3 regions of the Bradyrhizobium sp. 26S5 genome follow, and region 3 is predicted to be linked to each of the others. Evidence: predicted binding sites of a transcription regulator. Region 3 holds the regulator's gene; each other region holds the start of a gene.
The links. The regulator PhoB, encoded in region 3, activates phosphate uptake and scavenging genes when phosphate is short. The targets are predictions, from matches to a motif close to TGTCATNNANCTGTCAT.

Region 1: a site for PhoB is predicted at 3,532-3,548, ahead of V5279_RS44920 (alkaline phosphatase D family protein). Genes of this name have one in related genera too.
Region 2: a site for PhoB is predicted at 7,337-7,353, ahead of V5279_RS19655 (DUF47 domain-containing protein). Genes of this name have one in related genera too.

What each region holds. Positions count from the first base shown of each region.
Region 1 covers NZ_CP145948.1:9,526,719-9,536,370, reverse strand. The annotation lists gene V5279_RS44930 (hypothetical protein) at 1-693, shown strand, start outside; gene V5279_RS44925 (N-acetylmuramoyl-L-alanine amidase) at 753-1,751, opposite strand; gene V5279_RS44920 (alkaline phosphatase D family protein) at 1,906-3,468, opposite strand; gene V5279_RS44915 (TAXI family TRAP transporter solute-binding subunit) at 3,748-5,154, opposite strand; gene V5279_RS44910 (4a-hydroxytetrahydrobiopterin dehydratase) at 5,463-5,768, shown strand; gene V5279_RS44905 (YkvA family protein) at 5,860-6,249, shown strand; gene V5279_RS44900 (TAXI family TRAP transporter solute-binding subunit) at 6,492-7,664, opposite strand; gene V5279_RS44895 (hypothetical protein) at 7,700-8,518, opposite strand; gene V5279_RS44890 (NADPH:quinone oxidoreductase family protein) at 9,080-9,652, opposite strand, start outside.
Region 2 covers NZ_CP145948.1:4,288,674-4,298,325, forward strand. The annotation lists gene V5279_RS19615 (hypothetical protein) at 513-773, shown strand; gene V5279_RS19620 (hypothetical protein) at 1,030-1,647, opposite strand; gene V5279_RS19625 (PAS domain-containing protein) at 1,651-2,265, opposite strand; gene V5279_RS19630 (ABC transporter ATP-binding protein) at 2,593-3,348, shown strand; gene V5279_RS19635 (ABC transporter ATP-binding protein) at 3,341-4,084, shown strand; gene V5279_RS19640 (ABC transporter substrate-binding protein) at 4,127-5,347, shown strand; gene V5279_RS19645 (branched-chain amino acid ABC transporter permease) at 5,412-6,275, shown strand; gene V5279_RS19650 (branched-chain amino acid ABC transporter permease) at 6,277-7,245, shown strand; gene V5279_RS19655 (DUF47 domain-containing protein) at 7,393-8,037, shown strand; gene V5279_RS19660 (inorganic phosphate transporter) at 8,141-9,145, shown strand; gene sugE (quaternary ammonium compound efflux SMR transporter SugE) at 9,202-9,516, opposite strand.
Region 3 covers NZ_CP145948.1:8,738,511-8,748,162, forward strand. The annotation lists gene V5279_RS41380 (aspartate aminotransferase family protein) at 1-437, opposite strand, end outside; gene V5279_RS41385 (GcrA family cell cycle regulator) at 934-1,446, shown strand; gene phoB (phosphate regulon transcriptional regulator PhoB) at 1,685-2,395, opposite strand; gene phoU (phosphate signaling complex protein PhoU) at 2,525-3,241, opposite strand; gene pstB (phosphate ABC transporter ATP-binding protein PstB) at 3,253-4,071, opposite strand; gene pstA (phosphate ABC transporter permease PstA) at 4,068-4,913, opposite strand; gene pstC (phosphate ABC transporter permease subunit PstC) at 4,918-5,907, opposite strand; gene pstS (phosphate ABC transporter substrate-binding protein PstS) at 6,137-7,147, opposite strand; gene V5279_RS41420 (ATP-binding protein) at 7,284-8,597, opposite strand; gene V5279_RS41425 (lysylphosphatidylglycerol synthase domain-containing protein) at 8,682-9,652, opposite strand, start outside.

The DNA of each region.
Region 1 (9,652 bases), 790 kb from region 3:
AGCGCACAAGGATCCGATACGCCGTTCAAGGACGTGGTCGACCTTGCGACCGCGATCGCGCGCGCCAGGGGGCTGGATGCCGCGAACGCCGCCGCCGCGGGCCGTATCAGCCTCGGCCTTTTCTTCGCGGAGACGAACGGCAAACAAAATGCCGGCAATGCGCGGTCGAACACCTACAAGGGAAGCCTGCAGACCGGTCCGTCCGAGGATCGCAACGGTCAAAGGAAGTGGTCAGCCATCAAGGGATCGATCGCAGCCCTCGATCCGGCACTGAGCCGTCGCGACGACAGGGAAGAAGCACGGGCTGGCAATCTCGATCACCGGTTCAATCACTGGACCGCGGTGCGGGATGCGCTCATGAACGCACACGCGGATATTTTCCCGCAGGTCCCCGCGATCGCAAAAGCCCTGCCCGATCCGATCGATCAAATGAAGCTCTTCGAGCTCATCCAGATCATTCCCACCCCGACCAGGGCCGCGCTGCAGTCAGGCAACCTCGTCGGCTACAGAATCTCCGATCCCAGGATCATGGGATATTTGCGAAACAACAGCATCTTCGCCTTCGGCCGGGCCGACAGGGCAAGAACGTCTGCGACCTTCCGCGAAATCCTCGATGCGATGTGGCTGTTCAACGCCAAGTTCGAGCAGGCGCTTGCCAGGCTCAAGGAGATCGAGACCGGCAAGCAGGGATGACATCGGCTGGCGCCGATCGGACCGCGTTTTCGCTGAGAGCTCGGGACGTCACAGGGCGATCAGAGCGGACCGAGGAGCGCCCATCGCGGCTCGCAGAATTCCTTCACGGCAGAAGCGACACCGCTGCTGATGATGTTGCGGCGCTCGGGCGAGTCCATCTTGAGTTCTTCGTCGCGGTTGATGATCGAGCCCGCCTCCAGCAGGACTGATGGCATCGAGGTCTTTCGGAGCACGATCAGCTCGTCATAGCTGTAGACGCCGGTTTCCTTGTTCAGCAGCGGGTGCTGGTAGCGACCCATGATGGCCTGGCTGTATTGCTCGGCATACTGAAGTCCCTGGGCCTTCATTTCCCTCGCGATCAGTTCGGCGAACTGGAGGCTCGTCTTGAACTCCGGATTGTCCCGGGAAACGAAAACGGAGTAACCGCTGAAGCGGTCGCTGAAGTGGCTTTTCTTGCCCTCGAATTCCCAGTCCTCGAGCATTTTGTTGGGCACGGAGTCATGGTGGATCGACAGCAGGAGATCCGCGTGCAGATTGTTGGCGGCGGCGACCCGCTTGAAGAGGCTGGGTCTGGCCCTGCCTTCGGTCAGAAGCAGCCTGGTCTCAGTGAAGCCTTCGGCCTTCAACCTCTCCTCGATCAGTCGCGCAAGGCGCAGGTTGAAGGCGAACTCGGTGACATTCCGGGCGCTGATCGCGCCTTCCGATTCAGCGGTATGTCCTACATCCAGAACGATCCGGAATGTCGAGGGATCGCATTTGGCTGCGGCCGGCTTGAGCACGGACGGCGGCAGGGCGACCGGCCCAAGGGCGGCAAGCCGCGTAGCGCGGTGCTTCGGCTGAGCGCGGTGCCTTGCCAATTTGGCCGGCCTTGCCGACTTCGCGCGCTTTGGCGATTTGGCGTGCTTGGATGAAGTCTTGAAAAGATCAGGCAGCCAGCCGGCGTCGCTGACTTCGATCGGCAGCAGCGCGAACACGGCAATCGCAACGACAACCAGGCGGCGCGGCCGCAACCCCGCGACGATGCCACCCAGCACGCGAATCAACTCGCAGCGCCTCATGCTCCGCCCCCCTTCGGGCGCCCCCAGCATATTGGCTGTGGTGTCGATACCGGAAGAGGCCGCGGACGTCCATCCCCGGCCAAATCGTGTCGCCCTTGCCTTGAGCAAGGGCCTGCAGGACCGGGAGTGCGGTTCCGCCGCGGCTGCGACCCGATTACACCGGCTTCGGGTCGAGCGTGATCGCCCACAGTTCGGCGTCGATGCGGTCGCGCAGGCTCACCGTCATCTGGCCGCTCTTGCCGTCGATCCTGACGTGGCCGAAGAACTGCATGCCGGCCGACGGCGGCAGGTTCTGGTTCGCTTCGCCCGGCGCCTTGATGAATTTCACTTCGGGTCCAAACGTGTTGTCGAGCTCGTTCGGACCGAACGTGCCGGCGTGCAGCGGGCCGGAGACGAATTCCCAGAACGGATCAAACTCCTGGAACTGGGCCTTGTTCGGGTTGTAGTAGTGCGCGGCCGCATAGTGCACGTCGGCGGTCAGCCACACTGTGTTGACGATGCCGGCGGTCTTGATGAAGCGCAGGATGTCGGCGATCTCGAGCTCGCGGCCGCGCGCCGGGCCGTCGCCCTGCGCAAACGCTTCCGAGCCCTTCTTGTTGGCGGCATCGTCATAGACGATCAGCGACAGCGGCATGTCGGAGGCGATCACCTTCCAGGTGGCGCGCGAATTGAGCAGCGCGCGCTTCAGCCAGGCCATCTGATCCGGACCGATGAAATAGGCGTCGGGGCCGTATTGCTCCTGCAGGTTCGGACCGTTGGGGCCGCGATAGCTGCGCTCGTCGAGCATGAACACGTCGAGATGCGGACCGTAGCTCAGCGTGCGATAGACGCGGCCCGGCTCGACGATGCTCTCGCGCATCGGATACATTTCGTGGAAGGCTTTTGCCGCGCGCGCGGCGAGCACATTGATGTCGCGTTCCTTGTAGGACGCCGGCAGCTGCTTCGACAGCGACCAGTTGTTGGTCACCTCGTGGTCGTCCCACTGCACGAAGATCGGTACCTCGGCATTGAAGGCGCGGACATTGCTGTCGAGGAAGTTATATTTGTGCGCGGCCCGGTATTCGTCGAGCGTCTCGGCGACCTTGGCCTTTTCGGGAATCGTGACGTTCTTCCAGACCTTGCCGTCAGGAAGCTTCACCTCGGAAGGGATCACGCCGTCGGCGTAGATGGTGTCGCCGGAGTGCAGCAGGAAATCCGGATTGTGCTTCTTCATCGCGGCGAAGGTGATCATGCCGCCGTCGTCGGGGTTGATGCCCCAGCCCTGGCCGGCGACGTCGCCGCCCCACACGAAGGAGACGTCGCGGCGGTCGCTCGGCGCGGTGCGGAAGCGGCCGACCACGGGCTCACCGACGATGTCGATATGGGCGAGGTCGCGGAAGCGGACGCGATAGAAGATGTCCTGGCCGGAGGGCAGGTTCTCCAGCAGCATTTTTGCGGTGAAGTCGCTCTCCGGCAGCGCCGTGATCGGCGGCAGCGCACGGGCGTCCTTGAACGACTCAGTGGTGGCGACCTCGACCATCATCTGCGCCGGCCGGTCCGCACGCGCCCACACCACGCCGCCGTCAACGCCGACATCGCCGGACTGCACGCCATGGGTGATCACAGGGCGATCGGCGGCGCGCGACAGATATGGCATCGCGATCACACCGGCACCGGCCGCAGCCGCCGTCGAGAGAAAGCGTCGGCGGGTGAGCCTTCGCGAAAACCGGATCGTCATGGGGAGCCTCCTCAGGTCACAGCGACAATGCGCCGCACGCGTGCCAAGACCTAGAAAAATTCCATGACGGAGAGATTACAGGGGCGGGCACATGTGAGGTGAGCACGCAAGCCGGGCTCCCTCTCCCGCTTGCGGGGGAGGGTGGGGTGGGGGCTCTCTCCACGAGTCATGCCGCGGAGAGAGCCCCCACCCGACGCGCCCCGGCGCGCAAGAGCGCTGCCGAGCGCGTCGGCCTCCCCCGCAAGCGGGAGAGGCGAAAAGAGTTCGCGGATAGAATGCCTACGCCGTCCCCGCTGCCCTGAACTGGCTCGCAGTCCGCTGCAAATTCTGCGGCATGCTCAACAGCAGCGCCTTGCGGTCGGCGACGGCGTTGTGGAATTGCTCGAGCGCGATGTTGAACGCGGTCAGCGTGCCTTCCTCGATGGCGCCATGCTCGAAGCAGTCCAGCGTGTGGCGCAGGATATCGTCGGCTTCCGCCTGCATCTGGTCGAGCTCTTCGGTGGAGTCGCTTTGCCGCGCGGTTTTCAGCATCTCCAGCAGACGCTCGCGCTGCGAGGTGTTGGTGTTGCGCTCGTCCTGCTTGAGGTAGCCGGCGAACCACGCGCCGGCCGAGCCCATCGCCGAGAACGCCATCAGGCTCCACCAGATGTAGTCGCTGTAGCGATCGAGGAAGGTCTTCTCTTCGCCGTCGACGAAGGCGGCCGCGCCAGGATGCACCGGGATGGTGGCGTCCTTGTCGGTGTCGGGCGTCTCGATCTTGGCCGCGAGCGGGAAATCGTTCTTGAGCGACTGCCGGATCGCGAACAATTGCCGCGTGAATGCTGCGACCGTCGCGTCCGACACGCCCTTTCGCGCGACAATGTGGTGCGAGAAGCTGATCGTCTTCACTTCGTCATCGGGCCGGTCGGAGGAGCCGAGCGAGCCGGCGGGGATTTCCGCAGCCTCGTAGGCGGGATGGTTCTGCGCGATCGCCTCCGAGGCGTCGATCGGCAGGAAGGTCGGCTCGCCGCCGTCCTTGATCGACGCCGTGATCGCATCGATCGTGATCTTGCTGTTGGCCGGACCGACGGCGAGATAGGCGTCGGCCTTCAGGTTCTTGATGGCGTCGGCGGCCTCATTGGCCGGGAACTGGACGATCTCGACCTTCATCGGGTCGACGCCATACTGCTGCAGGATCAGCTTCAGCAGATTGACATTGGCCGGGGTCCGGCCGACGACGCCGATCTTGCGGCCGGCGAGTTGCGTGATCTTGGTGATCTTCGTGGCCTTGCGGCCCTTGCCCTTTGCCGCCGGCGGGGCCCACATCACCACGACATTCTTGCGCAGCACCGCGACCGCCTGTGCATTCTTTGGCACCTCGAGATCGCCGCGGATGATGGCGAGGTCGGCCTTGCCGTCGGCCAGCGTCTGCGCGCTCGCGGTGGCGCCATCGGTCTGCACCGGTCTTAGCTTGACCTGGGTGTGCTGCTGGTTATTGAAGGCCTGCGCCAGCGCCTGAACCACCTTGAGGTCATCGCTGTTGGCGGGACCGACCGCGATCCGCAGCGTCACCGGGCGCACCGCGAAATAATAACCTGCGGTCAGCGCGCCGACGATGGCGAGCGCGCCTGCGATCAAGACGAACATCAGCCGCCGCTTTGCCGAACGCAGCGGCTTGGGCGATATGCTGGCGGGGCCGTCTGTCATCGATCTCGCAATCGTCGGGGCTCAATCTCGCAAACTACCAACGCGCATACATCCCAGATTTATAGCAAATTCCTGAAGATACAGATGTTACATCTGCTTCATGGTTACCAGCGGCGATAGGACGCGATTTTGGCCTTATTTTCGGCTTGGATCCCGCCCGGAGGCCGGTTGTCAGAGCGTTTTCCAGCGAAGTGGACACCGGTTCGCGTGAAGAAAACGCGTCAAAACAAGAATCTAGAGCCCCGTTCCGATTCAATCGGAACGGAATAGGCTCTAGGCTAAGGTCGGCGTCAAACGGGAGGATTGCCATGGTCGAACGGCTGTCAGCGGAAGCAAGGAAGGCCGCCCTTTGGGAGCTGGCCGGCTGGTCGGAGCTGGCCGGGCGGGAGGCGATCGCAAAGACCTTCGTCTTCAAGGACTTCAACGAGGCCTTCGGCTTCATGGCCCGCGCCGCTTTGGTCGCCGAGAAGAACGACCATCACCCTGAATGGAAGAACGTCTACAAGACCGTCGAGGTCGTGCTGGCGACCCACGATGTCGGCGGGGTGACCAAGCGCGACATCGACCTCGCCAAGGCCATGAACGCAATCGCACGGCAGCTTGGGGTCAATTGACCCAGCCGGTCGCAATCTTGCGCCGGTTGGCCGACATCCCCAGATTCGAAGTGTCCGCCGCGAAACTGTCGCGACGTCGAGGAACCCATCGATGACATCGAGCGAACACGGTGTGGGATTTGGGCCTGCCGACCGGCTGGCCCAGGACCCGGAAAGCGTGCGCCGCCGCTTCTGGATCAAGTTCAAGAAGGTGGTGGCGAACCTGCCCTTCGCCGAGGACCTGCTGGCCGCCTATTACTGCGCCTTCGACCGGCAGACGCCGCGCCATGTGCAGGCGGCGCTGCTTGGCGCAATCGCCTATTTCATTCTGCCGTTCGATTTCGTGCCGGACATGCTGCCGATCCTCGGCTTCACCGATGACGCCGCGGTGCTGGCAACCGCGCTGCGCCTGGTGGCGAGCCACATCATGCCGGAGCATCGCGAAGCCGCGCGTGCCGCGCTGAAGCGCGGGGTGCCGGACGAGGGAGCGCCGCAGGCGTAGTGCGACTTTCGCTCTCTCTTCTCCTTCCCCCTGAAAGGGGGAAGGTCGGGATGGGGGTCAGCCGCAGGCGACGCTGTATCTGCGGAGAGAGCAGATCCCCACCCGCTTTGCTCTGCGAGCAAAGCGACCTCCCCTTTTCAAGGGGAGGTTGGAGGCGCAGCCCGGATGGAGCGCAGCGTAATCCGGCGTCAGCTCACGCACGAGGCCCGGATTAGGCTGCGCTCCATCCGGGTCCCGGGAGGCTACCGTTTCTCGCCGGCGCGCAGTTGGGAGCGGGTGTTTTTTTCTGCGTCCCACGCCTGGAACTGCTTGAACAGCGCCTCCTTGTCGGCGTCGCTCTGCAGACGTGCGGCCGCCGGGCTCTGCTTCAGGAATTCATCGAAACGGCTGCGCGAGACGGCTTCGACGCCATGGCGGTCGAGCCATTGCTGGGCCACTGGCAGGCGTTGCCAACCCGGCAGCGGTGCCGACAGCGAGACCTCCCGCCACTTCGGATGGAACGGCGGATTCTGGAATGTCGGAAATTTGGTGAAGAACGCATCCACGAAATTAGCCAGCTTGTGGTAGCGCTCGGTGTTCGGCGCCCAGTTGTAGGCCGCAAGCACGGCAGGAACGGCGATCGTGTCGACGCGATCCTCGCCCGAAATCAGGTTGGGATAGTCCTTGGCCGACAGGCTCGCGGGCAGATAGTCGCCCTGCAACGGCTTCTCGTAGTTGACCGTCACCAGGTGGAACCGATCGTCCTTGAAGCCGCTCACGGACTTGTAAGGCTTGCCGCCACACACGATCACGGCGTCGATTTCGCCGGCCTTCAATTTCTCCAGCGCGATGCGCTGCTCGACATAGACGACCTTCGGCTTCATTCCGAGCCGCTCGAACACGGTCAGCGCGGTCACGAAGGTGCCGCCATTGGGAAGGTCGACGCTGACGGTCTTGCCCTCGAGGTCCCTGAGATTGCGGATCGATTTCGACGCGATCACATGCATCTCTTCGTTATAGAGCTTGGTCACGTAGGTGAATTGTTTCTTGATATCTTTCGCGATGCCCTTCCGCTCGAGATATTCGAGCGTGTCAGACCGAACGATGCCGAGATCGACACCCTGCAGAAACAGGATGTCGGCGACGCTCTGCACCGAGCCGCGCCCGACGATCGGCAGGATGCGCAACTTGTTGCCGTCGTCGAGCACGGAGGCGAGATCGGCGCCGAACTGAACATAGGTGCCGCCGATCGTGCCCGAGATCAGCGTGACCGTGTTGGCGTTGAGGGCCTGCTTGGTGCTCACCGAGCCGTACTGAAAGATCGCTTTCAGGCTGTCGCTGACCTTGGCCGGGTCGAATTCGGTCTGCTCGGCCCGCGCCGCTGGGCCGCAAATCATCATCGTTGTGAATACGACCAATCCAAACAAGCGTCGCATATGTCCCTCGAGATAAGCTTGATTCTGAGATGAGCCTAGTTCTGCAATTGCGCGAGTCGTTGCTGTGCGGGCTGCGAGCCGAGTTCGGCGGCCTTGCGATACCAGAAGCGCGCTGCGTCCGGATCGGGCGTGATGCTCCGTTTGTCCAAGGTCCCCAGCACGTCGGGATCGTAGGTGCGCGCCAGCAACAGCGCCGCATCCGCGTCCTGCGCATCCGCGGCCCGCTCGAGCAGCAGCCGTGCCGATACGATGTCGCCGATCGCAAGCAGGCTGTTGGCCCGCTTCAGGAGGCCTGCGACGTCATCCGGATCGAGGCGTCTTGCCGGTGGCGCCGCCGGTGGTGGTGGCTCGATCGGTGCAGCCACAGGCGTTTCGCGCGCAACGACGTCGCTCTTGATCGCTTCCTGATAGGCGGCGGCGATCTGCGCGCGTGACGGCGGGCTTGCAGTGGCGGGCGACACCTCGGTGGCCGCGGCGCGAACCGCTTCAGCGATTTCCGCGCGGGCCTCGATCGGCGAGACGCCGACCAGCGCGGCCTTGGCGCTCAGGACCGCGTCGCGCACGCTGCCGATGGACCACAGCCCGACCACCGCAGCCGCGACAAGTGCGACGGCCGAAATTGTCAGCAGGCCGGTGCGGAGGCGCGAACGTGGAATCGTGGTGCGCCCGTGCCAGTCCGCGTCGTCGATTGGGCTTGAAAGAAACAGCGGGGCGGGTTCGTCCGTGCCGATGTCGATGGCTGCCCGATGTGGTCGCCGGTAGCGATAAGGTGCAAATTCAGGATCGTTGATACCAGCGTTGATCGCGTCGCGTGGCGGATCGCTGCCGTGAACGTGTGTTGGCTTCCCCACCATGATGATGCTTCCCCGATACTATGACGCAACAATCGGGCATCTCTGGTGTCTGGTTGTTGTTCTTGTTGGGGTCCCTGAGCGCCCGTTACGGACTCTTAATCGCCTTGCGATTGGGCCCAAAAAGCGACCTTGGTCGCTTCGAATCGGGAGAAATTTGGGTTTGATTGCGGCAGCGTGCGCAAATCCGGAGAAAGTTCACAGGGTTTGCTCACGATTGCGCGCCCCGCGCTGAAGCGCGGGGTGCCAGCAGAGGAGGAGTGAGCTCTCTCTTCTCCTTCCCCCTGAAAGGGGGAAGGTCGGGATGGGGGTCAGCCGCAGGCGACGCTGCACGCGGAGAGAGCAGATCCCCACCCGCTTTGCTCTGACGAACAAAGCGACCTCCCCTTTCAAGGGGAGGTAGGAGCATCTGGGCTACTGCTCTCGATCCGTCATCCTGAGGTGCGAGCGCTTGCGAGCCTCGAAGGATGCACGGCCCGGTCCGGGGCCGTCGTGCTTCGAGACGCGCGCGATGCGCGCTCCTCAGCATGACGGTGATGATAAGGAGCGCGCGGTCGTCGGCCCTCAACTTCCCGGATGCAGGATCACCTTGCCCATCGCCTTGCGGCCGGCAAGCACCTTTAGCGCTTCTGCGGTCTGCGACAGCGGGAAGGTGCGGTCGACGTGCGACGAGATCTTGCCTTCCGCGGTCCACTGCACGAGCTTTTCGAGGTTCTTCCGGTTCTTCTCCGGATTGAGCCGCGCCCAGGCGCCCCAGAACACGCCTCTGATGTCGCAACCCTTCAGCAGGGCGAGGTTGAGCGGGATCTTCGGAATGTCGCCGGCGGCAAAGCCGATCACCAGGAAGCGGCCTTCCCATGCGGTCGAGCGCAGCGCGGCCTCGGCATAGGCGCCGCCGACCGGATCGAACACGATGTCGGCGCCCTTGCCGTCGGTCAGCTTGCGCAGACCCTCTTTGAGATCTTCCTTGGCGTAGTTCAGCGTCAGCTCGGCGCCGTGTTGTTTGGCGAATGCAAGCTTCTCGTCCGACGACGCGCAGGCAATGACTTTGAGGCCCATCAGCTTGCCGAGTTCGCATGCGGCAAGTCCGGTGCCGCCGGCGGCGCCCAGCACCGCGAGCGTCTCACCCGGCTTCGG
Region 2 (9,652 bases), 4.4 Mb from region 3:
GCTTCGGCTGCGGATAACTGAAGGGTCAGCAAACGAAGTCAGAACCGGACCCAACAGGTCGCAAAGGCTGACTAATAGCGACTAGATCACAACAGCAAAACTCCCAGTCGTCTTGCATTCCGAGCACTGGAAGGTGCGGACTTCCTGACCGGGTTGAGCAGGCTCGATGCAAGCCAACCGCATAGGCTTGCCACACTTGGAACACGGAAGAATCCCGATCTCCGCGCGGCTGTATAGTGGATTTGGTTGGATAGATGAGATCATGCTTCCCCTGTATTGGGCGGGAGCATTATCGATCTCTCTGTCGCCGATAACTGCCTATTCGGACGCCGATGGATTCAGTCTAGCCCAATACGTCAATGCGGGCCTGGTCAATATTGCTCACATCGGAAAAGTTAGACGAAGGCGCACGAAATCAAATCCAACTCGCAAATGAAATAAATCCATTATCGCAGGAACCTCTTATCGCCCGACTCTATTTGCCCCCTGTCTCTAACCAGGAGGTAGACACCATGACGAAAGTTCTTTTGGCGACGGTTGCTGTTATCGCATTCACTGCACCTTCATTCGCGCAGCAGGACAAAACCACCGGTCAGGCGCCACCATCAGGCGCTTCCTCGTTCTACGTGGCTCAAGATACCGCGACGATGAAGTGTCAAGTTGTCAATACCCAGCCTGCCGCTGGAGGCACGATGAAGGTCATCGGTACGGCACACCCGACACAGGCATCAGCACAAACAGCCTTGGTGGCTGATAAGACTTGCAAGGAATGAAGTGACGGCGCGAGTACAGGGGCGGGTCTATTGGTTCCACAAAACTACTGACCCGCCCCGCTACCTATGTTGCCCGATGGATGCATTTTTCGAACCCGCGCGCGCAGTTGCGAGGTTCGGTTTATACCGATGAGCCGACATCATCAGACCGCTCCCGGAGGTCTGAAGAGGGCCAAAAGCGGATGTCGCCCAGCGTTTTCCTTATTGTGGCTCCCTCAGATGCCGTTCGCCATTTCGGCGCATTTATGGGTACGCCCTAGATCAGCTCGACTGAATCTTGGCTCGCCGGATGATCCACCGGCACGAACTTGCGGTCGATCACCGCGCGCACGGTCACGATCGGGATCGACTTCGGCGTCACGCCCATCAGGTTCTGCAGCCGAAATCCGCCCTCGATGCTGATCGCCTTGTACGCGCCGATGATGTGCTCGACGGTATCGCCGCGTCCGAACGGCAGCAGCAGCCGTTCATAGGAGACGTCCTTGCCGTCGGCGTCCGTCACCTCCGCAACCGTATAGGTCGGACGCTTGCGCGTCAGGCAGGCACGATAGGACAGGATCACGCCGGCATAGCGCTCCGGGCCGATCGCATCATCCAGATAGCGGTTGGCGCGCAGCCGCGGATCGACATGCTCGTTGCCGTAGGCGGTGGTCAGCCTTGCGCCTTGTTGGGTGATCAGGAAGCGGGCGTCCTCGCCGCTGCCGACCACGTCAAAGCCCATCATGTCGGCGCGCTCGTCAGCGGTGCCTTCGGTGTGGAAGTCGCTCAGCTTAGGGAGCGCGTCCGGCTTGCGCACCGCGCGCAGCCAGGCGTTCAGCAGCACCCGCTGCGTGATCGATTTGACCACCGATGGATCGGCACTCTTGAATGGCATCGGCTAACCGAATTCAAGCACATCCCCGAGCGGGATGCGGCCGGGGGCACGGTGGTACAGGTCGCGGTCGATGATCGCGCACAGCTTGAAGCTCGGCAGCACGAAATTGCCGCGCATCAGATTGCGGATTTCGAAATGGCCGTTGTCGCTGATCGTCTTCAGCGACGCGACCAGATGCGTGACAGTGCCGCCGTCCGAGAACGGCAGCAGCAGCCGTTCATAGGCCACGACGTGACCGTAGATGTCGTCGATGTCGGTGATGGTGTAGGCGGGGAGGCGGCGGGCGATGCATTCGTGGTAGACCGGCATCACGACCGGCGCGAGCCGCGGTCCGAGATAGTCGTCGAGCAGGCGGCCCTTGCCGCTGTGTCCGTAGGCGGTGGCCATCCGCGTGCCGTCGCTCTCGATCACAAGCTGCGGCGGTTGCGCCGCGGCGTCGACGCTGAGGAACACGGTGTCCGGCAGATCTTCCTCGATCCGCTCCGGCTGAAATTCATCCCTGCGCGGGATCGTCTGGCTGCGGGCATAAAGTCGCAGCCACGTGTTCAGGAAATCACGTTGCCGGATCGACTTGACGACCGAAGAATTGGCGCTCTCGAAATGCAAGGCTCTAGCCATTCTCAATGCAATGGCCGGAGCTTCGGCGACAGGCGGAAATATTCTATGAAAGTGACGGTCCGGAGGAAAACACCGTTAACGGCCGCTTTCCCGAGGCGCAAAGCGCGCCCAAATGCCATTCGACTAAGGATCAACCGGAACTGGTCGCGCCGATACCGCACCGCACAGCTTTCGACCTTGCGTAACCGCCGCAGATGACGGCATATTCCGGCCCGGAGGCGACGGGCTCCGGACGGTTTCCAAGACGGTCGGACAACCTGTCGAACACGAAAAAGGCTGGCCACGCGGGCGACGGGCTTCGCGGCGATGGTGTATGGGGGATTCTATTTGGCCGATGAGTTCATTCTCGAAACCAGCGGATTGACCAAGGAATTCGCGGGTTTCTTCGCCGTTCGCGACGTCGCATTGAAGGTGCGTCGCGGCAGTATTCACGCGTTGATCGGGCCGAACGGCGCCGGCAAGACGACCTGTTTCAATCTGCTGACCAAATTCCTGAAGCCGACGGGAGGGCAGATTCGCTACAAGGGCCAGGACATCACCGCGATGCCGCCGGCCGACGTGGCGCGGCTCGGGCTGGTCCGCTCGTTCCAGATCTCGGCGGTGTTTCCGCATCTGACCGCGCTCGAGAACGTTCGCGTGGCGCTGCAGCGCCAGCATGGGTCGTCGTTCGATTTCTGGCGCTCGAAAACCGTGCTCGACCGCTTCAATCCGCGCGCCCACGAGCTCTTGAACGACGTGGGCTTAAGCGAATTCGCCAACACGCCGGCGGTCGAGATGCCGTACGGCCGCAAACGCGCCCTTGAGATTGCAACGACGCTCGCGCTCGACCCCGAGATGATGCTGCTCGACGAGCCGATGGCCGGCATGGGTCACGAGGACATCGACAAGATCGCAGCGCTGATCAAGCGGATTTCCGCCAAGTACACCATCCTGATGGTCGAACATAACCTCTCGGTGGTGGCCAACCTCTCCGACATCATCACCGTGCTGACGCGCGGGCAGGTGCTGGCGGAGGGCAACTACGCCGACCTCTCCAAGGACGAGCGCGTGAAGGAAGCCTATCTGGGAGCGGGTCATGGCTGAGGCGAAACTGGCGGAGAAGCCCGTGGCTGCGGCCGGCGCCGAGGTACTGACGGTCAAGGATCTGCAGGCCTGGTACGGCGAATCCCACATCCTGCACGGCGTCAATTTCAACGTGAAGGCCGGCGAGGTGGTGACGCTGCTCGGCCGCAACGGCGCCGGCAAGACCACCACGCTGAAGTCGGTGATGGGGGTGATCGGCAAGCGTTCGGGGTCGATCCGCTTCGACAACAAGGAGATCATCCGCGCCACCTCCGACCGCATCGCGCGGCTCGGCATCGCATTCTGTCCCGAGGAGCGCGGCATCTTCGCCAGCCTCGATGTGAAGGAGAACCTGCTGCTGCCGCCGGTGGTGCGCCCGGGCGGTCTGCCGCTCGACCAGATCTTCACGCTGTTTCCGAACCTGAAGGAGCGTCTCACCAGCCAGGGCACCAAGCTCTCGGGCGGCGAGCAGCAGATGCTGGCGATCGCGCGCATCCTGCGCACCGGCGCGCGCTTCCTGATGCTCGACGAGCCGACCGAAGGGTTGGCACCGGTCATCATTCAGCAGATCGGTCACACCATTGCGCGCCTGAAATCGCAGGGATTCACCATCCTGCTGGTCGAACAGAATTTCCGTTTCGCCTCGACCGTTGCCGACCGCTACTACATCGTCGAGCACGGCAAGGTGATCGACGGCTTCGCGAATTCGGAGCTGTCGGCCAACATGGACAAGCTGCATACCTATCTCGGCGTTTGAAATCGCCAGAGCCAGAAAATTTAAAGACCGAGGAAATCCGACATGAAGAATACCATTTCAGCGCTCCTGCTCGGTACCGCGATGGTGCTGTCAGCTGCAAGCGTCGCCTCCGCTGACGACAAGACGGTCAAGATCGGCGTGCTGTCGGATCAGTCCGGCCTCTATGCCGACCTTGCCGGCCCCGGCTCGACGCTGGCGGCGCAGATGGCGATCGAGGATTCCGGCCTCAAGGCCAAGGGCTGGACCATCGACCTGATCTCCGGCGATCACCAGAACAAGCCCGATATCGGTACCACCATCGCCCGCCAGTGGTTCGACGTCGACAAGGTCGACACGGTCGTCGACGTGCCAAATTCCGGCGTCGCGCTCGCGGTCAACAACGTCGTGAAGGAGAAGAACGGCGTCTACATCAATTCGGGCGCCGCGACCTCCGACCTCACCAACGCGCAGTGCTCGCCGAACACAGTGCACTGGACCTACGACACCTACATGCTGGCGCACGCCACCGGCCAGGCGCTGGTGAAGGCGGGCGGGGACACCTGGTTCTTCCTGACCGCGGACTATGCATTCGGCGCCGCGCTCGAGCGCGACACCACCGCTGTCGTGACCGCCAATGGCGGCAAGGTGGTCGGCGGCGTCAAGCATCCGCTCAACACCGCTGATTTCTCCTCCTTCCTGCTGCAGGCGCAGGCCTCGAAGGCCAAGATCATCGGTCTTGCCAATGCCGGCGGCGACACCACCAACTCGATCAAGCAGGCCGCCGAGTTCGGCATCGTCAAGGGCGGCCAGAAGCTCGCCGCGCTGCTCTTGTTCCTCACCGACGTCAAGGCGATCGGGCTCGAGACTGCGCAGGGCCTCAACTTCACCGAGACGTTCTACTGGGACCTCAACGACAACACCCGCGCCTTCTCCAAGCGCTTCTCGGCGCGGATGAAGAGCGGCGCGCCCCCGACCATGGTGCAGGCCGGCGTCTATGCGGGCCTCATGCATTACTTCAAGGCGCTGGAAGCGCTCGGCGGCAATCCGCATGACGGCGCCAAGGTGGTCGCGAAGATGAAGACCATCCCGACCGACGATCCGCTGTTCGGCAAGGGCGAGGTCGAGGCCAACGGCCGTGTCACCCACGACGCCTATCTGTTCGAAGTGAAGAAGCCCTCGGAGTCCAAGGGTCCGTGGGACTTCTACAAGCTGGTCGGCACCGTGCCGGGCAACCAGGCTTTCACGCCGCTCGACAAGAGCACCTGCGCGCTTCTGAAGAAGTGACGGTCATGCCCGCCGGCCATGAGCGTGGCCGGCGGGCTTCATCTATCTAGCGAAAGCTCATTCGATGCAGGCTCTCTACGCACAGCTTCTGGTGGGACTGATCAACGGCTCGTTCTACGCGCTGCTCAGTCTGGGGCTCGCCGTCATCTTCGGCATGCTCAACATCATCAATTTCGCGCACGGCGCGCTCTACATGATGGGCGCCTTCGTGGCGTATTTCCTGCTCAACCTGGGCGGCATCAACTACTGGTGGGCGCTGATCATCGCGCCGGTCATTGTCGGCATCTTCGGCATGATCCTCGAGCGCACCATGCTGCAATGGCTGGCCGGCCTCGACCATCTCTACGGACTGCTCCTGACCTTCGGCATCGCGCTGATCGTGCAGGGCGTGTTCCAGAACTATTTCGGCTCCTCCGGTCTGCCGTATTCGATCCCGGATCAGCTCAAGGGCGGCGTCAATCTCGGCTTCATGTTCCTGCCGATCTATCGCGGCTGGGTCGTCATCTTCTCGCTGGTGGTGTGCCTTGCCACCTGGTTCCTGATCGAGAAGACGCAGCTCGGCGCCTATCTGCGCGCCGCCACTGAGAACCCGACGCTGGTGCGCGCCTTCGGCATCAACGTGCCGCGCATGATCACGCTGACCTACGGGCTCGGCGTCGGCCTCGCCGCGCTCGCCGGCGTGTTGTCGGCGCCGATCAACCAGGTCCGCCCGCTGATGGGGGCCGATCTCATCATCGTGGTGTTCGCGGTGGTCGTGATCGGCGGCATGGGCTCGATCATGGGCTCGATCATCACCGGCTTCGCGCTCGGCGTGATCGAGGGACTGACCAAGTATTTTTATCCCGAAGCCTCCAACACCGTGGTGTTTGTCCTGATGGTGGTGGTGTTGCTGGTGAAGCCAACGGGACTGACGGGACGGGCGGCCTGATATGTCAGCATTGACCGACGATACACTTCCGGTGACGCCGCGCGCGATGCGTGACGAGATGATCGTATTCGCCGTGATGGCGGCGCTGCTGGCCGTGGTGCCGTTCACCGGGATCTATCCCTTCTTCGTGATGCAGGCGCTGTGCTTTGCGCTGCTCGCCTGCGCCTTCAACCTGCTGATCGGCTATGGCGGCCTGCTGTCGTTCGGCCACGCGATGTTCCTCGGCACTGCCGGCTACGTTACCGCGCATGCGCTGAAGGTGTGGGGGCTGCCGCCCGAGCTCGGCATCGTGGTCGGCACCGCCGCCGCGGCGTTGCTCGGCCTCGTCACCGGCTTCATCTCGATCCGCCGCCAGGGCATCTACTTCTCGATGATCACGCTGGCGCTGTCGCAGCTGCTCTACTTCATCTATCTGCAGGCGCCGTTCACGCACGGCGAAGACGGCATCCAGGGCATCCCGCAGGGACGACTGTTCGGGATCTTCGACCTCTCGAAGCCGATGGTGCTTTACTACGTCGTGCTGGTCGGCTTCCTCGCCGGCTTCCTGCTGATCTACCGGACCATCAACTCGCCGTTCGGCGAGGTCTTGAAGGCGATCCGCGAGAACGAACCGCGCGCGATCTCGCTCGGCTACAAGACCGACCAGTACAAGATGCTCGCCTACATCCTGTCGGGCACGCTGGCGGGCTTCGCCGGCTCGCTGAAGGTGTTCGTGGCGCAGAACGCCTCGCTCACCGACGTGCACTGGTCGATGTCCGGTGAAATCGTGCTGATGACGCTGGTCGGCGGTCTCGGCACCATCTTCGGACCGGTGGTCGGCGCATTCGTGATCATCGCCATGCAGCAATATCTCGCCGGCTTCGGCCAGTGGGTGACGGTGATCCAGGGCGTGATCTTCGTCGCCTGCGTGCTGCTGTTCCGGCGCGGCCTGGTCGGCGAGCTGGCCCATATGCTCAGGCGGTCGCTGTAGGGCAGGGCGCGGCCCGCGATTTTCCGCTGACATAGCGGTGGACGACCGCCCGTTCGGGCGGTCGATCGGTGCTTTCCCCGCCAGATGCTCTATGACAGTTCTGTGACAGTCGCTAAAAGGGCTGTCCCGGAACGATGGAACTGAGACATGCTGCGCTGGTTTCGCGCCTTCCTGCCCAAGGAAGAGCGGTTTTTCGACCTGTTCGCCCGCCACGCCCAGACCTCCGTGCAGTGCTCATTGGCGCTGCAGGACATGCTGAAGGGCGGCGAGGAGACCCCGGTCTTCTGTCAGCGCGTCAATCAGTTCGAGAACGACGCCGATAGTGTCACCCGTGAGGTGCTGACCGCGGTTCGCCGCACCTTCATCACCCCGTTCGACCGCGGCGACATCAAGAACCTGATCACGGCGATGGACGACGCGGTCGACCAGATGCAGGCGACTGCAAAGGCGGTCATGCTGTTCGAGGTGCGCGAGTTCGAGCCGCCGATGCGCGAGATCGGCACCCTGATCGTCGAATGCGCCAATCTGGTCGTCCGCGCGCTGCCCTTGTTACAGGCGATCGGTCAGAACGTCTCGATGCTGACCCAGATCACCGAGGAACTGACCAAGCTAGAGGGCCGGGTCGACGATCTCCATGATATCGGGCTGAAGGAATTGTTCCTGAAGCACCGCAACGCCAACACGATGGACTTCATCGTCGGCGCGGAGATCTACGATCACCTCGAGAAGGTGGCCGACCGCTTCGACGACGTCGCCAACGAGATCAATTCGATCGTGATCGAGCAAGTATGAGCATGATCCGGAAAAGTGTGATGCGGTTTTCCGGCGCGACAAACGCGGAACGCGTTTGCGCGGAGATCATGCTCAAAAAAGCACAATAGAGCGGGGCCATCACGTGGACGCCACGCTGGGTCTTCCGGTTCTCACCATCCTGATCGCGGTCGCGCTGCTGTTCGACTTCCTGAACGGCCTGCACGATGCCGCGAACTCGATCGCAACCATCGTCTCGACCCGCGTGCTGCGGCCGCAATATGCGGTGTTCTGGGCGGCCTTCTTCAATTTCGTCGCCTTCGCAGTCTTCGGCCTGCACGTCGCCAACACCATCGGCACCGGGATCATCGACCCGTCGGTGGTGGACGCGACCGTGATCTTCGCCGCGCTGGTCGGCGCGATCGTCTGGAACGTGATCACTTGGGCGCTCGGCATCCCCTCGTCGAGCTCGCACGCGCTGATCGGCGGGCTGGTCGGCGCCGGCATGGCGAAGGCGGGCATTTCGGCTGCGGTGTGGAGCGGGCTCACCAAGACCTTGCTCGCGATCGTGCTGTCGCCGCTGGTCGGCTTCCTGCTGGCGCTGGTGCTGGTGGCCGTCGTGTCCTGGCTCTCGGTGCGCTCGACGCCGTTCGCGGTCGATCGCGCCTTTCGCATCCTGCAATTCGCCTCGGCCTCGCTCTATTCGCTCGGCCATGGCGGCAACGACGCGCAGAAGACCATGGGCATCATCGCCGTGCTGCTCTACTCGCAGGGCCATCTCGGCGACACCTTCGAAATTCCGTTCTGGGTCGTGCTGTCCTGCCAGAGCGCGATGGCGCTGGGCACCTTGATGGGCGGCTGGCGGATCGTGCGCACCATGGGGCTGCGGATCACCAAGCTGACGCCGATGCAGGGCTTTTGCGCTGAGACCGGCGGCGCCGCGACGCTGTTCATCGCGACCTATCTCGGGGTTCCCGTATCGACCACCCATACCATCACCGGCGCCATTGTCGGCGTCGGTGCGGCACGGCGGCTCTCCGCCGTGCGCTGGAATGTGGCGAGCTCGATCGTCTATGCCTGGGTGATCACAATCCCGGCGTCGGCTGCGGTCGCCGCCGCGACCTATTGGGCGGTGCAGATTCTGAAGTAGCGTTTTCGAGCGAAGTGGAAGCCGGTTCGCGTTAAGAAAACGCGTCCAGAAGAGATTCATCCGACGAGCTTCAGCCCGACGATGCCGGAAACGATCAGGGCGATGCTGGCGAGCCGCATCGCGGTCGCGGGTTCGCCGAGCAGGATGATGCCGAGCGCCGCGGTGCCGACCGCGCCGATCCCGGTCCAGACCGCATAGGCGGTTCCAATCGGCAGCGTCTTCAGCGCAATGCCAAGCAGGATCACGCTGCCGGCCATCGCCGCGAGCGTCAGCACCGAGGGCACCAGCCGCGAGAAACCCTCGGTATATTTCAGCCCGATCGCCCATCCGATCTCGAGCAGGCCAGCCGTGAACAGAATGGCCCAAGCCATCACGAACCCTCCAGAAAAGGCAGGGTCGTCCCCGCTGACGGTATGGTGAGGAGAAGGTCGTCCTTCTCGTACCTATATGGGGAAGGTGCGCCCGTCCGCATCGCGACAAAACGCCCTTGATTGCGCCCGTTTTCCC
Region 3 (9,652 bases):
GAGCCGGTCGCGGCCAGCGTACCCAGCGTGCGGCCATGGAAGGCACCTTCGAAGGTGATGATGCGGTAGCGCTCGGGATGGCCCTTGGAGAAGTGATAGTGGCGGACCAGCTTGATCACGCCTTCCATCGCCTCTGCGCCGGAATTGCAGAAGAACACGAAGTCGGCAAAGCTCTGCTCGCACAGCCGGGCGGCCAGCGCCTCGCCGTCCGGGCTCTTGAACAGGTTCGACATGTGCCAGAGCTTGGTCGCCTGTTCCTGCAGCGCCTTGACCAGATGCGGATGCGCATGCCCGAGCGCGTTCACCGCAACGCCCGAGGTGAAATCGAGATAGCGGTCGCCGTTGGTTGCGATCAGCCAGGCGCCCTCGCCGCGCTCGAAGCCGAGATCGACCCGGGCGAAGACGGGGAGCAGATGCGACGAGGCGCTGTTGGTCATGGCGTTCACTGCCGGTTTGAAGCCGACAATTGCCGGGCGGCTTGACGCCAGTGCAGCAACGGCCAGCTTCGGAAAACAAAACGGCCGCCTTTGCGGGCGGCACGTACAGGCATTCTATGCTGCGGCCAGTAGGTGTCAATCGCCAGCAGCCGGCCTTTGCCGACCTTCCTGCGATGCGGAACGAGCGCAATCCGGAGCATTCCGGTGCGGTGGAAAAGCCTCATTGCAGTGCTTAACTTTGTGGGAACATGTGGACGCACGGCCGCGGACTCTTGCGCCAGAGTCACGCCATATTGTAGCGTTTGGCCTGTCGGGTACGACATCTCGTGCGGCAGTACTGGACCCTCTAAGTAGCCTTCGTGTCACACGTAAACGTTCGGGCTCAAAACCGCGCCCGGCGAGGGCTAAGGGATTCTGGCCGCTGGGATTTTGACCCGGATTTGGCTCGCAGCGTCGCTCCAATGACTGGCCGGCGCCATGCGAAAGGAAGAATGCGATGACTGTATTGACCTGGTCCGACGATCGCGTCGAGCAGCTGAAGAAGCTCTGGGAGTCTGGCCTCTCGGCCAGCCAGATCGCCGCGGAACTTGGCAATGTGACGCGAAACGCCGTGATCGGCAAAGTGCATCGGCTCGGCCTCTCCGGCCGCGCCAAGGCCCCCTCCACGGCGGCGCCGCGGCAGCGCAAGGCCCGCCCCGCCCAGCACATGATGCGGGTGGCGCGTCCGGTCTCGCGCGGCAACACCGCGCTGGCGCATGCCTTCGAGGTCGAGATGGAGCCCGATCCGATCTCCTACGACAACGTGGTGCCGATGAGCCAGCGGCTGTCGCTGCTCGAGCTGAACGAAGCCACCTGCCACTGGCCGGTCGGCGATCCCTCGAGCCCGGAATTCTTCTTCTGCGGCGGCAAGGCGCTCGGCGGCCTGCCCTATTGCGCACACCACTCGCGCGTCGCCTACCAGCCCGCCGGCGATCGCCGCCGGCCGTCGGCGAAACCGCAGATCAAGTGAGCACTCGGGAAACTGGCGTAGGACTGAAAAAGAAATCCCCGTGAAAGCGGGGATTTTTTTGTGGCTCGTCGCCCGGATGCATCACCGGCGTCGTCCCGGCGCAGGCCGGGACCCATAACCACGAATGGGTGTTGTTAGAAAGCTGTCTGGCCACTTGCCCATTGCGCCGGCCGCGGCGTATGGGTCCCGGCTTTCGCCGGGACGACGCCGTGTTGCGGCTTGTGAATGCCGCGCGGCCTTACGGCTGCGGCTCGGCCTTCGCGAAGCGGTCGTCGAGCGCGTAGCCGGCGCCGCGCACGGTGCGGATCGGATCCTGCTCGCGGCCCGGATTGAGCAACTTGCGCAGGCGGCCGATATGCACGTCGACGGTGCGCTCGTCGATATAGATGTCGCGGCCCCAGACGCTGTCGAGCAGCTGCTCGCGGCTGAACACCCGGCCGGGATGCTCGAGGAAGAATTCGAGCAGACGATATTCGGTCGGCCCGAGATCGATCGGGCGGCCGGAGCGCGCCACGCGGCGCTTCTCGCGGTCGAGTTCGATATCGCCATAGGTCAGCACGGTGGCAAGCCGCTCCGGGCTCGCACGGCGCAGCAGGCCCTTCACCCGCGCGAGCAGCTCGGGCACCGAGAACGGCTTGACGATGTAATCGTCGGCGCCGGTGGCAAGCCCGCGCACGCGCTCACTCTCCTCGCCGCGCGCGGTCAGCATGATGATCGGAAGCTGCTTGGTCTCGGGCCGCGCCCGCAGACGGCGGCACAGCTCGATGCCGGACAGGCCCGGCAGCATCCAATCGAGTACCACGAGGTCGGGGATGCGCTCCTTCAACCTGGTGTCGGCGTCGTCGCCGCGTCCCACCGTTTCGACGTCGTAGCCTTCCGCATCGAGGTTGTAGCGCAACAGCGTCGTCAGCGCTTCCTCGTCTTCGACTACCAGAATGCGTGCGCTCATCGGTCTAAGTTCTTTCTCTGTGGTGATCCGTTGCCCAAACGCAAACCGAAACACTCAACCCCTGAGCATATTCCCCGTGGAAACGGTTTGTCGCGACGACAATCCGGTTCCGCCGATGCGGATCATGCCCTAGTTGCCCGGCACCGTGGTGGCGAAATTGGTCATATCGCCCTTCGGACGCTTGTCGGTGATCTGCTGGCCCTCGATCATGTAGAACACGGTCTCGGCGATATTGGTGGCGTGGTCGCCGATCCGCTCGATGTTCTTGGCGCAGAACATCAGATGGATACAGAACGAGATGTTGCGCGGATCCTCCATCATGTAGGTAAGCAGCTCGCGGAACAGCGAGGTGCAGATCGCATCGACCTCCTCGTCGCCCTTCCAGACGTTCATCGCCGCCGGCAGATCGTGCGCGGCATAGGCGTCGAGCACCGACTTGACCTGAGACAGTACGAGATCGGTCATGTGCTCGAGGCCGCGGATCAACTTCAGCGGCTGGAAATCGCTCTCCAGCGCCGCGACGCGCTTGCCCATGTTCTTGGCGAGGTCGCCGATCCGCTCGAGGTCAGTCGCGACGCGCATCGCGCTGACGATCTCGCGCAGGTCGATCGCCATCGGCTGGCGGCGAGCGATCGTCAGCACCGCGCGCTCCTCGATGACGCGCTGCAGATTGTCGATCTCGATGTCGGCGGCGACCACGCGCTTGCCCAGCGCGACGTCGCGGCGGATCAGCGCGTCGACCGACTCGGTGATCATGCGCTCGACGAGGCCGCCCATCTCGGCGACCAGGCGGGTCAACTCCTGCAGGTCGCTGTCGAATGCCTTGGCGGTATGTTCAGAAGCCATCGCTTGTCTCCTCAGCCGAACCGGCCGGTGATGTAGTCCTGCGTGCGTCGATCGCTCGGCGAGGTGAAAATCTTGTTGGTGTCGTCGAACTCGATCAGCTCGCCGAGATACATGAAGGCGGTTTTGTCGGAGACGCGCGCCGCCTGCTGCATGTTGTGGGTGACGATCGCGATCGTGTAGTCCTCGGAGAGCTCCTGGATCAGCTCCTCGACCTTGGCGGTCGAGATCGGGTCGAGCGCCGAGCACGGCTCGTCGAACAGGATCACCTCGGGACGCACCGCCACGGTGCGTGCGATGCACAGCCGCTGCTGCTGGCCGCCGGAGAGCGACAGGCCGGAGGCGTTCAGCTTGTCCTTGACCTCGTTCCACAGCGCGCCGCCGCGCAGCGCCTTCTCGACCCGGTCGTCCATCTCGGACTTCGAGATCTTCTCGTAGAGGCGGATGCCGAAGGCGATGTTCTCGTAGATCGTCATCGGGAACGGCGTCGGCTTCTGGAACACCATGCCGACCCGCGCACGCAGCAGATTGAGGTCGAGCTTGGGATCGAGAATGTTGGTCTGGTCCAGCATCAGCTGGCCGACCGCGCGCTGGCCTGGATAGAGGTCATACATCCGGTTGAAGATGCGCAGCAAGGTCGACTTGCCGCAGCCGGACGGGCCGATGAACGCCGTGACGCGGTTGGTGCCGAGCGTCAGGTTGATGTTCTTCAGCGCGTGGTGCTCGCCGTAATAGAAGTTGAGGTTGCGCACCGTGACTTTCGGCGGCGCTTCCGGCAGCGGCACCTGGGGAACGTGGCTCGCGGCAGTCGTGGAGACGGAAAGCTCGGTCATTTTGCGGCCCTTTCGGCACCAAGGATGCGCGCGCCGATGTTCAGCGCGAGCACAGTGAATGTGATGAGCAGCGCACCGCTCCACGCCAGCTCTTTCCAGTAGGCGTAGGGGCTCTGCACGAAGTTGTTGATGGTCACCGGCAGGTTGGCCATGGTCTTGGTCAAATCCCAGCTGAAGAACTGGTTCGACAGCGCGGTGAACAGCAGCGGCGCGGTTTCGCCGGCGACGCGGGCGGTCGCCAGCAGCACGCCGGTGATCAAGCCGGATCGCGCTGCACGATAAGCGATCCGCTTGATCACCAGCGAGCGCGGCAGGCCGAGCGCGGAGGCCGCCTCGCGCAGCGGATTGGGCACCAGCAGCAGCATGTCCTCGGTGGTGCGCAGCACGACCGGGATCACGATCACAGCGAGCGCGAGCGCGCCTGCGATCGCCGAGAAGCCGCGCATCGGCACCACGACCGCACCATAGATGAACAGGCCGATGATGATCGAGGGCGCGCTGAGCAGGATGTCGTTGATGAAGCGGATCACCGAGGTGAGCTTGTCGTTCTTGCCGTATTCGGCGAGGTAGGTGCCGGCGAACAGGCCGAGCGGCGCACCGATGCCGACGCCGATCACGGTCATGATGACCGAGCCGACGATGGCGTTGAGCAGACCGCCGTCGGTCGAGCCCGGCGGCGGCGTGTTCTGGGTGAACAGCTGCACGCTGAGGCCGGCGAGGCCGTTGTAGAGCAGCGTGAACAGGATCAGCGCCAGCCAGGTGACGCCGAACAGCGCCGCGCCGACGCAGAGTGCGCGGATGACGATGTCGCTGCGGCGGCGGGATTTGTAGATCGGGTTCATGGCGCTACTTCCCCGCCTTCGTTTCAAGCCGCATCAGCATCAATCGCGCGCCGGCGAGCACGAAGAAGGTCAGCACGAACAGCAGCAAGCCGAGCAGGATCAGGCCGGACTGGTGCAGGCCGTCGCTCTCGGCGAATTCGGAGGCGATCGCGGCCGAGATCGTGGTGCCCGGCGCGAAGATCGACGACGAGATGCGGAACGAGTTGCCGATGATGAAGGTCACCGCCATGGTCTCACCGAGTGCGCGGCCGAGCGCCAGCATGACGCCGCCGATCACGCCGACCCGGGTGTAGGGGATCACGACGCTGCGGACGACTTCCCAGGTGGTGCAGCCCATGCCGTAGGCGGCCTCCTTCAGCACCGGCGGCACGGTCTTGAACACGTCGACCGAGATCGCGGTGATGAAGGGCAGCACCATGATCGCAAGGATCAGCGCGGCGTTGAACAGGCTGAGATAGGACGGCGGGCCTCCGAACACCGCACCCAGCACGGGCACGCCTTCGAAGATCCGGATCATGAACGGCTGGAACGTGTTGGCCAGGAACGGGCCCAGCACGAAGAAGCCCCACATGCCGTAGATGATCGAGGGGATGCCGGCTAGCAGCTCGATGGCGATGCCGATCGGGCGGCGCAGCATTTGCGGGCAGAGTTCGGTGAGGAAGATGGCGATGCCGATGCCGACCGGGATCGCGATCATCATCGCGATGACCGAGGTGATCAGCGTGCCGTAGATCGGGCCGAGCGCGCCGAGCACCGGCGGATCGGCCGAGGGTGCCCAGCGCTGCGTCCAGAGGAAGGCGAAACCATATTCCTTCATCGCCGGCCAGGCGCCGACGATCAGCGACAGGATGATGCCGCCGAGGATCAACAGAACCGAAATCGCCGAGATGCGGGTGATCCAATAGAAGGTGAGATCACCCAGCTTGAAGGCGCTGAGGGCCTTGGCGCGATCGTACGGTCCCGCGGCTTCCATCACATCGCTCTGAACAGCCATGTCTGCCACGCCAATCCCCTCTTTACTATGTGAAAGCCACGCAAACCGCTACGCCCCGAAGCGATCTTCACTGACGCAGTTGACCGGGCGCCATTCCGGCTTGCGCCTTCGGAGGCGCGAGCCCGGGCCCCGTCCGCGTTTCTTGCCGCGGTAACGGAGCCCGGGGCCTTGATCGCTCAACCTGTGCCGCCCTTGGAAGGCGGCACGGGCCGTGTTCGAAATATCGAACTTAGCTCTTGATGTCCGACGACCAGGTCTTCTCGATCAGCTTGACGACCGAGTCCGGCATCGGGATGTAGTCGAGCTCTTCGGCCGCCTTGTCGCCCTTCTCGAAGGCGTACTTGAAGAACTTGAGCGCTTCCTGCGAGGCCGCCTTGTCGGTCGAGTCCTTGTGCATCAGGATGAAGGTCGCCGCGGTGATCGGCCAGGAGGCCTCGCCCGGCTGGTCGGTCAGGATCACGTAGTATCCGGGAGCCTTGGCCCAGTCGGCATTCGACGCAGCGGCCTGGAAGGCGGCGATGGTCGGCTGCACGGTCTTGCCGGCCTTGTTGACCAGCGCGGTGTAGGTCAGCTTGTTCTGCTTGGCATAGGCATACTCGACATAGCCGATCGCGTTCTTGGTCTGGCTGATGTTGCCGGCAACGCCTTCGTTGCCCTTGGCGCCGACGCCTACCGGCCATTCGACCGCGGTGCCGGAACCGACCTTGGACTTCCAGTCGGCATTCGACTTGGCGAGATAGTCGGTGAAGTTGAAGGTGGTGCCCGAACCGTCAGAACGGCGCACGACGGTGATGGCGTCGCCCGGCAGGGTCAGCTTCGGATTGAGCTTGGCGATCGCCGCGTCATTCCACTTGGTGATCTTGCCGAGATAGATGTCGCCGAGCACTTCGCCCGACAGCACGAGCTCGCCCGGCTTGATGCCCTCGACGTTCACGACCGGAACGATCGCGCCCATCACCATCGGCCACTGGACGAGGCCGTCCTTCTCGAGCTGCTCGGCCTTGAGCGGCGCGTCGGTGGCGCCGAAGGTCACGGTCTTGGCCTGGATCTGCTTGATGCCGGCGCCGGAACCGATCGACTGGTAGTTCAGGCCATTGCCGGTGTCCTTCTTGTAGGCGTCAGCCCACTTCGAATAGATCGGGAACGGAAACGTCGCGCCCGCGCCGGTAATATCGGCAGCGAAGGCTGACGTCGAAGCGGCGACCATGCCGGCAGCGACGATTGCTTTGATGAAATTCATGGGGTGGTCTCCATCTTGTGAGCGAAGCGCCGAACGCGCCCGATTGCGCTCACGCCGGTCCATCTAGGAGCGGTCGGTGCTGCTTTTACGAAGGTTGGATGACAGTTGGATGACAGCGCTAAGCAGCTGAAAGTGCTTAGCTTTTGGTCGGTATCGGGGTCTTCGGCCGGGGAAAACAGGCGGTAAAAGTCGCGCCGTTTTTCGGCACGCTTTCGATCAAAAGACGCCCGCGATGACGGTTAAGAATATGTTTCACCAGCGATAATCCGAGGCCGGTTCCACCCTGGTTACGGCTGTCGCCGACGTCGACCCGGTAGAAGCGCTCGGTCAGCCGCGGCAGGTGCTCCGGGGCGATGCCGGGGCCGAAATCCCGTACCAGGACACGGATTTCGGGGCTTCCCTCGCCGCCCGTGCCCGGAGCGGTCTGGTTGAGCGACACTATGACGCGGCCACCCGAGGCGCCGTATTTGAGGGCATTCTCGATCAGGTTCTCGAACAGGCGGAGCAGTTCCTCGCGGTCGCCGGCGATCGTGACCGGGGTCTGCGGCAGGTCGACGTCGATCTCGACCTGGCGCTCGCTGGCCAGCGCCTCGAGCCCGTCGGCGACCTGACGGATGATCGGCACGATATCGATCGAGGCCTCGGGCCGCACATGGGCCGACAGCTCGACCCGCGACAGCGACAGCAGATCGTCGATCAGCCGCGCCATGCGGGTGGCCTGGGTGTGCATGATGCCGAGGAACCGCTCGCGCGCCCGCGCGTCGTCGCGCGCCGGCCCCTGCAGGGTGTCGATGAAGCCGGACAAAGCAGCGAGCGGCGTGCGCAGCTCATGGCTGGCATTGGCAACGAAGTCGGCGCGCATCTCCTCGACCCGGCGCAACGGCGTCAGGTCGTGGAAGGTCATCAGCATGCACTTCTCGGTGCCACCGAACTGGGTCGGCACTGGAACCGGCGTGATCACCAGTTCCATCCAGCGATCGACCGGGACGTGGTCGGTGTAAGTGGCCCGCCGCGGCTCGGTGGTCGCGATCGCCTCGCGCAGCGCGGTGATGATCTCGGGCGAACGCAGGGCAAATTGCGCCAGTTCGTTCCGGCGCAGCGCCGGCGCGAGCTCGGCCGCGGCGGTGTTGAGGTGGATGACGCGGCCGGCGCGGTCGAGCAGCACGGCCGGATCCGGCATGCCGGCGACCACGGCGCTGACGGAGGCAGCCTCTACCGGATTGCCACTGCGGACATCCTCGCGCGAGGTCCCGGCATCATGCAGCCGCCATGGCACCAGCGCCGCGGCCGCGATGCAGGCGAACACCGCGCAGGCGCGCACCAGCGACAGCTCGCCGAGTGAAACCACCACGCTCAGCGCCAGCGCCGCGGCGAGCAGGATCAGCGCGGCATGACGCAACCGGTCGGGCCAGGGCGAGAAGATGGAGGAATGCGAATCGTCAATTGCCATCGCGGCGGCTTTCTTCCCGTCGGTTCATGTCTCGCCCAGGCGCGGTCACATCGACCTTCCCTCGGGAGGCATCGGGCCGCTTCATCAGACGCCGGAGTCACCGCGCTTGCGGACCAGAACCGCCTCATGATGCGGCTCAGCGCGGGGACCCGAATCAGCCTGCGGCAGCCGTTTGAGTCGGGCGCCGACGATAACCTCCCGAAACGTCAGCAAGATTACAGATATGACGAACGGCGCAATATAGTAGAGCAGGCGGAACAGCAGCATGCCGCCGAGCAGGTCCTCGCGGTCCATCTGCCAGAGGCCGACCAGCATGGCGGCGTCGAACACCCCGAGGCCGCCCGGGGAGTGGCTGGCGAAGCCGAGCAGGGTCGCCGACACGAAGATGACGGCGACCACGACGAAGCCGAGATTGGGCTCGTCCGGCACCAGCACGTACATCGCCAGCGCGCAGAAGCCGAGGTCGACGATGCCGATCGCGATCTGCAGTAGCGTCAGCGGACCGCCCGGCAGGGTCACCGTCCAGGGGCCGCGGCCGACCACCCGCGGCTGGGTCCAGACCCAGACCACATAGGCAACCAGCGCGATGATGATACCGAACGCCAGCGTGCGGTTGAGCCAGGGCGGCAGCTGGTCGATGTTGGCGGCAGCCTCCGGGTGGTAGGCGATGCCGAGCCCGAGCACCGCGGCATTGCCGAGCCAGAAGGTGAGGCCGGCGAGAAAGCAGATCTTGGCGACGTCGATCGCGTTCAGTCCCCAGGCCGAATAGATCCGGTAGCGCACCGCGCCGCCGGTGAAGACGCTGGCGCCGACATTGTGGCCGATCGAATAGGAGGTGAATGCCGCGAGCGCGTTGATGCGATAGGGCACGTGGGCGTGGCCGATCGCGCGCACCGCGAACAGATCGTAGAAGGTCAGCGTGAAATAGCCGGCTGTGACAAACAGCCCCGCCAGCGCGATTTGCCGCGGCTCGGTGCTCTTGATGGCCTCGAGCACCTCGTTGGTGTCGATGCCGCGCAGCATGTGATAGAGGACGTAACAGGCGATGCCGATGA